2 regions of the Pseudoalteromonas carrageenovora IAM 12662 genome follow, and region 1 is predicted to be linked to the other one. Evidence: predicted binding sites of a transcription regulator. Region 1 holds the regulator's gene; the other holds the start of a gene.
The links. The regulator sigma-54, encoded in region 1, starts transcription at its own class of promoters, with help from an activator protein. The targets are predictions, from matches to a motif close to GTTGGCACGNNNNTNGNNT.
Positions count from the first base shown of each region.

Region 2: flgF (flagellar basal-body rod protein FlgF) is a predicted target of sigma-54. The motif match lies at 1,404-1,422, and genes of this name have one in related genera.

Region 1 covers NZ_LT965928.1:592,193-596,155, forward strand. The annotation lists gene rapZ (RNase adapter RapZ) at 1-86, opposite strand, end outside; gene ALFOR1_RS02755 (PTS sugar transporter subunit IIA) at 103-555, opposite strand; gene hpf (ribosome hibernation promoting factor) at 560-847, opposite strand; gene ALFOR1_RS02765 (RNA polymerase factor sigma-54) at 874-2,373, opposite strand; gene lptB (LPS export ABC transporter ATP-binding protein) at 2,443-3,168, opposite strand; gene lptA (lipopolysaccharide transport periplasmic protein LptA) at 3,165-3,710, opposite strand; gene lptC (LPS export ABC transporter periplasmic protein LptC) at 3,700-3,963, opposite strand, start outside.
Region 2 covers NZ_LT965928.1:2,691,331-2,695,293, reverse strand. The annotation lists gene flgE (flagellar hook protein FlgE) at 1-1,315, shown strand, start outside; gene flgF (flagellar basal-body rod protein FlgF) at 1,458-2,201, shown strand; gene flgG (flagellar basal-body rod protein FlgG) at 2,223-3,011, shown strand; gene flgH (flagellar basal body L-ring protein FlgH) at 3,029-3,712, shown strand; gene ALFOR1_RS12210 (flagellar basal body P-ring protein FlgI) at 3,724-3,963, shown strand, end outside.

The DNA of each region.
Region 1 (3,963 bases):
ACGCAATAATAACCTAAATCTTCTACAACGCGTAAAGCAACCGACTTCCCAGAACCAGAGCGGCCACTTATGATAATTAACTCCATTTATCACCCTTTTAAACTACGATTGATTAACAATAACTTGGTAAAGCTCAGCATCGGATTTTGCACAGCGTAACTGTTTACAAAATTCTTTGTCATTTAGTTTATCAGCTATGGTTGCGAGAGTCTTTAGGTGCTGTTGGTTATCACCATCTGGTACGATGAGTGCAACAAATATATCAACAGGGCGGTTATCAATCGCATCAAAATTTATGGCTGTCTCGCTTACAAGCACTATTGCTAATGGCTCTTCTGCGCCACTCATTCTTCCATGAGGAATTGCAATACCACGGCCTATGCCTGTGCTACCAAGCTTCTCTCTATTCATTAGAGCACACAAAATATCTTGCTGAGAAAGATAAGGAAGCTTTTCATGAGCGAGTTCGCTAATAAACTCTAAAATTCTTTTTTTGCTATTAAAAAGGACCGCAGCTTTGCTGCAGTCCTGGCATATAAGTGAGCTTAATTTCATCATATTAGTGTCGAGCAAGCTTCTCTTTGTGTTTAATAACTTGACGATCGAGCTTGTCAATCAACGAGTCTATGGCAGCATACATGTCTTGATGTTCGGTAGATGCAAATAACTCTGCACCACTTACATGGATTGTAGCTTCAGCTTTTTGGTTAAGTTTTTCTACATCGAGAATGACATGAACATTGTTTATATGATCAGAATGCCTTTCTAGCTTTGCAAATTTATTATTTACGTAGTCTCTTAATGAATCAGTAACATCTACATGACGACCAGTTAAGTTTAGTTGCATAAGCGTTTTCCTCTTTGTTTTGCGTCTTATATCAAACTCTTTCGTTGATTAGACGGTGGAATAGCCAGAGATTCGCGGTATTTTGCGATTGTGCGTCTAGCTACTTTAATTCCTTGCTCAGCCAATATATCCGCAATTTTACTATCACTCAATGGTTTTGCTGAGTTTTCTGCGGCAATCAGTTTTTTAATCAAAGCGCGTATTGCTGTAGATGAACACTCACCACCATTTTCGGTGCTTACGTGGCTTGAGAAAAAGTATTTAAGCTCAAATATACCACGTGGCGTGTGCATATACTTTTGAGTAGTTACACGCGAAATAGTCGACTCGTGCATCTCTACCATTTCAGCAACATCGTTTAAAACCATAGGTTTCATGGCTTCTGGACCGTGTTCAAAAAAGCCCTGTTGTTGCTTAACAATACAATTAGTTACTTTTAGTAGTGTGTCGTTTCTACTCTCTAGGCTCTTTATAAACCATTTAGCTTCTTGTAAATGAGAGCGAATAAATTGACTATCACCACTAGATTTAACTGTTCGTGACATAGCTGCATATTGGCTATTAACACGTATCTTAGGCATGCTATCTGGGTTTAGCTCAACTACCCAACGGCCTTTTATTTTTTTAACTGATACATCGGGGATCACATACTCTGATTCTTCCCTTACAATAGTATCTGCTGGCTTAGGGTTTAGAGTGTGAATTAACGTCATTACTTCTTTAAGCTCGTCTTCTTTGAGCTTAGTTTTCTTCATTAATGTACGATAGTCGCGAGCCGCTAATAGATCAATATGATCGGTTAAAATCATCTTTGTTTCATTGATAAAAGGCGTATCTTTATCAAACTGATTTAGCTGAATACACAAACACTCTTGTAAGCTACGAGCTGCTATACCCACCGGATCAAACAACTGAATACGTTTTAAAACGGCTTCTATTTCATCAAGTTCAACTTCGCCCTCGTCGTCGTTCTCTTGATTAAAGCTTTCTAAAATATCTTCACAGCTTAGCGTTAATATACCTGAGTCATCGACTGCTTCAACAATCGCTATTGCAATTGCTTCATCAGTAGGGCTAAACGGCGTGAGCTGTAATTGCCACATTAGGTATTCGTGAAGAGTTTCGGTTGAAGCACCTTGGTAAATAGACTCATCTTCTGGCATAGGGCCTGATGATGAAGCAGGAGCTGCGCTCATGTACTCATCCCAGCTTACATCCATAGCCATTTCGTCACTTACTGTGTCTTTAGTAAGTGCTTCACCACTGTCTTGCTCGTACTCGCTTGGTTTTTCGTCGGCATTAGCACTTACGGTTAATTCATCGTTATCTGCTTTTTGCTCGTTTTTGCCAGCTGATTCTTCCGTGTAATCTTGTTCATCTACTTCTAGAAGCGGATTGCTATCAAGCGCTTCTTGTATTTCTTGCTGGAGATCCAATGTACTGAGTTGCAACAAACGAATTGCTTGTTGCAGTTGTGGAGTCATTGTAAGTTGCTGGCCCATGCGCAGCTGTAATGATTGCCTCATGTATCTCTAACAATCCTTTTATGTTGTTATAATTAATACTAGCAGATGCTTAAAGACATGGCGTAAATGTTACAGCCTAAATTGCTCGCCTAAATAAACATCGCGTACCGTTTTATCATTTAATACGTGCTCTGGTGTACCAGAAGCGATTAACTCTCCATGAGAAACAATGTAGGCTTTTTCACAAACATCAAGGGTTTCTCTTACGTTATGATCGGTAATTAATACACCAATCCCACGATTTTTAAGATGTTCTATTATTTTCTTTATATCTAACACCGATATAGGGTCTACACCTGCAAAGGGTTCGTCGAGCAATATAAATTTAGGATTAGCAGCTAGTGCGCGTGCAATTTCTACGCGGCGTCGCTCACCACCCGATAAAGCCATACCTTGGCTGTCTCGAATATGTTGAATACTAAATTCATCTAACAAGTTGTTAAGCGTATCTTCTCTTGCTTTTTTGTTAAGCTCTTTCCGCGTTTCTAAAATAGCCATTAAATTTTGATAAACGGTAAGTTTTCTAAAAATTGATGACTCTTGTGGTAAGTAGCCTATGCCTAATCTAGCACGACTATGCATAGGTAAAAGAGTAATATCGTTCTCATCAATAGAAATTTTGCCTTTATCACTCGGTACAAGGCCCACTATCATATAAAATGTAGTGGTTTTACCTGCGCCGTTAGGCCCAAGCAATCCAACAATACTGCCAGCTTTGACTTCTAGACCAACATTTTTTACTACTTCACGGCCTTTATAGCTTTTTGCTAATAGCTCTGCTTTTAATGTACTCATGGCTGGCCTTTGTCACTTTTTTTTACTTTTTTAGGCTCAACAGGCACTAAAATAGTGTGAACGCGATCGGTAGAGTTTTCATCTTTTTCGGCGCTAATTAATTGCTGTTGCATGTCGTATGTAATACTTTTTGCATTGATTTTTTGCCCCGCTTGAGCGACCTCAGCATCGCCAACTAGCGTTAAAAATCGCTTAGCAACATCGTAGCGTACTTCGTTTGCACTGGCGCTCATTACTGTGCCGTCAGCTTGTTTTTCTTCAAAATAAGCTGGGCTACCTGTTGCTATTAGTAATTGCTTGTTATCACCTAAATCTTCGCGTTTGTGTACTTCTAATCGGTCAGCTGTAATACGACGATTACCGTGAATAATCTCTACGTTTTTTTCAAAAATCCCTACATTAGCTTTTAACTGGCCTTCTTGTTTGTCAGCGCTAATTGAAATTTGATTGGCAGCAGGAGAAGCTTCTTGTTCTGCTGCATAGCCATTAAAAGCAAGTAGAAGAGTTGGAATTATAAGTATTTTAGAAATTTTATTGGTCATAGTATATGGTTCGCGTATGGTTAATTAGTTTAATCACTTCAGTTTTTAAGTCGGCTTCAAGGCCTTTACCGGTGATTTTTAAATTGGGTCCAGTGATGACAACAGGTTGCTCCGAGCGCATTGTTAATAGTTCTATATCAACCTGAATATTATCAGCGTTGATTTTGTCTATCATGGCGTTATCGGTTAAGTTTTTGGCAACTACATTACCTTCTAATATCAACTGTTTGTCTTCGTATAATGTTGCTTCGTC
Region 2 (3,963 bases), 1.5 Mb from region 1:
AACAGCAAATAATATTGCAAACGTTAATACAACGGGCTTTAAAGAGTCACGTGCTGAGTTTGCTGATGTATATGCATCATCAGTATTTAGTGCAGGTAAAACTAAAAATGGTGATGGTGTACAAACCACTATGGTTGCACAACAGTTTCATCAGGGGTCGTTACAGTTTACTAATAACTCATTAGACTTAGCGATTACGGGTGAAGGTTATTTTGCAATGACTGATGATATTTCATCGCAAGATTTAACATACACACGTGCGGGTGCATTTAAGCTTAACCAAGATAATTTTATGGTAGATGCTAAAGGTAATTATTTACAAGCCTTTCCAGTTGATTCATCAACAGGTGATACTACCTCTGTGAGTTTAAGTACAACTAACCCAGTACAAATTCCGGATTCGTCGGGTTCTCCTCGAGCAACAGAAAATGTATATCTATCTTTTAACTTGGATGCAACTGCAGATCCAACGGGTATAGATTTTGACCCTACATCAAATGGTACGTACAACTCTTCAACATCAACAACTGTATATGATTCATTAGGTGAGCCACATATTTTACAATACTTCTTTGTTAAAGAAGAAGATGCGGCTTCTGGTGGCACAGACAACAGCTGGGAAGTATATGCCACTCTTGATGGTAAAGTAGTTGATGGTACAACGGGCGCAGAACAAACTACAACGCCATATACACCTATCACTACACTAGGTTTCGACTCAAGCGGTTTGCCGTCTACAACAGACGGTGTAGCTAACACGAACTTAACAACGTTTGACGAAATAAACCTACCAGCAGGTGCAGGCACTGGGCTATCTACCATGCTTGATAACGGTGCAACATTTCCTAGCACAGGTATTGAGCTGAACTGGCGTGATGAAAATAACACAGCTGGTCGTATTCCTACTCAGTACTCGAGTGGTTTTGAAGTAAAAGCACTTGATCAAGATGGCTCAACAGTAGGTCGTTTAGCCGGGATCGATATTGGCACCGATGGTAAACTTGTTGCTTCATACAGTAATGGCGATTCAACTTACCTAGGTCAAGTTGCTATGGTTCGCTTCCCTAATTCACAAGGTTTATCGCAAGTAGGCGATACAAGTTGGAAGCAAAGTATTGACTCTGGAGAGCCTGTTGCAGGTGAAGCAGGATCAGGTACTTTTGGTAGTATTAACTCCTCTGCACTTGAGCAATCAAATACAAATTTGACAAACGAACTTGTAGATTTGATTACAGCCCAACGAAATTATCAGGCCAACTCACGTGCGCTTGAAGTTAACTCAACCATTCAGCAAAGCATTTTGCAGATTCGATAAGTTAAATTTAATTCAAATAGGCTGCATTTTTGCAGCCTTTTTTATGATCTCCTGTATAAAACCTTCCTGTTTATTGCGTCAATTTTAATCTGGCATCTATTTTGCATTTATCAACTCAGAGATTTTTATGTGAGTCGATACTATGGACAAAATGGTCTACATTGCCGCCTCTGGCGCTAAGCAAAGCCTGCAGGGGCTTGCGCTCAAAGCCAATAATTTGGCGAATGCAAATACAACTGGCTTTAAAGCTGACTTTGCTCAGGCGCGCTCTATGCAAGCGTTTGGCGAAGGTTTGCCGACACGTGTATTTTCAATGCAAGAGCGCCCAGGCTCAAACATGGTATCGGGTGGCATAATACAAACCGGACGCGATTTAGATATTGCGATGAGCGATAACGCTTGGCTTGCAGTACAGGATGCATCGGGCAACGAAGCTTACACAAAAGTAGGTACGCTTAATATCACAGCGCAAGGCATGTTAGTAACAAGTCATGGTCGTCAAGTAATTGGCGAGGGTGGCCCTGTTATTTTACCTGTACCGGTCGAAAAAATTGGTTTTAGTGAAGATGGTGCCATTCAAGTACGCCCGCAGGGTGCACCGGCTAACTTCTTAGAAGAAGTGGACACGCTAAGAGTTGTAGAAGCTAACAGCTCGCAACTTGAAAAAGGTAACGATGGCTTATTTAGGCCTGTAGCAGGGCAAGCTGTTGACACCTCTGCAAATGTAAAAGTATTAAGTGGTTCGCTTGAAATGTCTAATGTGAACCCTGTTCACGAAATGGTCGACATGATAAGTCACCAGCGTCAATTTGAATTACAAGTAAAACTAATGAAAACAGCTGAAGAAATTGACGAACGTCAAGATCAGCTCATGCGCATAGTTTAACTTTAAAATGAGGGCATAATTATGAATCCAGCATTGTGGATCAGTAAAACAGGGCTAGACGCTCAACAAACCGATATATCGGTTATTTCAAATAACTTAGCGAATGCCAGCACCGTAGGTTACAAAAAAAGCCGCGCTATATTTGAAGATTTACTCTATCAAAATATTAATCAGCCGGGTGGTCGTTCATCGCAAGATACCGAAATGCCGTCAGGTTTAATGTTAGGTGCGGGTGCTAAGGTGGTTGCCAACCAAAAAGAGTTTACTCAAGGTAATATGTTAACTACCGAGAACTCTTTAGATTGGATGATTTCTGGCGAAGGTTTTTTTGAAGTACTTCAGCCAGATGGCAATATTGCCTACTCACGCAATGGCCAATTTACAACTGATGGCGATGGACGAATTGTAACCTCTGGAGCTGGCTACGTAATTCAGCCCGAAATGAATGTACCAGATGACGCACAATCAATAACCGTTTCACAAGATGGCGAAGTGTCGGTACGTGTTGCAGGTCAAGCTGATAACGTGGTTATTGGGCAGTTAACAATTAGTGACTTTATTAATCCATCAGGCCTTGAACCAATTGGGCAAAACCTTTACACCGAGACTGCTGTTAGTGGTGCACCGGTACAAGGTAACCCGGGAGTTGAAGGACTTGGAAGTATTATTCAAGGTTCACTTGAAACATCAAATGTAAATGTAACCGAAGAGCTGGTAAACCTAATTGAAACGCAGCGTATTTACGAGATGAACTCCAAGGTTATCTCGGCCGTTGACGAAATGATGAGTTACATTAATCAACAGCTTTAAAGAGTAAGGGGACTTTTATGCGTAAAATTTTATTTATTTCAGCAGGTGCTTTATTTTTAAGTGGCTGTATGTCTACGCAAAATAGTGAAGTAGTACAAGACGATCCGTACTATGCACCTATGTACCCAGAGCCCGTTGTAGAGCCCCTGGTAGCAACTGGGTCTTTATTTAATACTCATACTTCTAACGATTTATATTCAGACAAAAAAGCACTACGTACTGGCGATATAATTACGGTTAAACTTGAAGAGTCTACCCAAGCTACTAAAGCCGCTAAAACAGAAACAGATAAAGAAACTGACGCAAGCCTCGATCCTGTTATCGGCTTAGGTGGTTTACCTGTAAATATTGGTGGCGACAGTATTCAGTTTGGTATTGGCAGCGATTCATCGTTTACGGGTGATTCTAAATCAAATCAATCAAACAGTTTAGTAGGCGATATTTCGGTAAATGTTATGCGTGTTTTACCAAATGGTAATTTAGTTATTCGCGGCGAAAAATGGCTAACCTTAAATACCGGTGAAGAATTTATTAGGCTCGAAGGCTTAGTTCGCCCGCAAGATGTAAGTGCTGATAACACAGTAGAGTCAAACCGCATTGCAAATGCTCGTATTCAGTACTCGGGTAAAGGTCAAACACAAGAATCGCAAAGTCCAGGTTGGCTTACACGCTTCTTTAGCAGTTCGCTGTTTCCATTTTAGAGGGTAGCAACATGAAGAGCCTAAAAGCTTTATGTTTAGTCGTTTTACTAAGCTTGCAGTTTACTGCGAGCGCCGAGCGCATTAAAGACGTGTCTATGGTCGAAGGCGTAAGGTCTAACCAATTAGTTGGTTATGGTTTAGTTGTTGGCCTACCTGGCACTGGAGAGCAAAACTCATATACGCAACAAAGCTTCAGAGGCATGCTAAATAGTTTTGGTATTACGCTTCCTTCTACGCAAAGTCCTAAAATT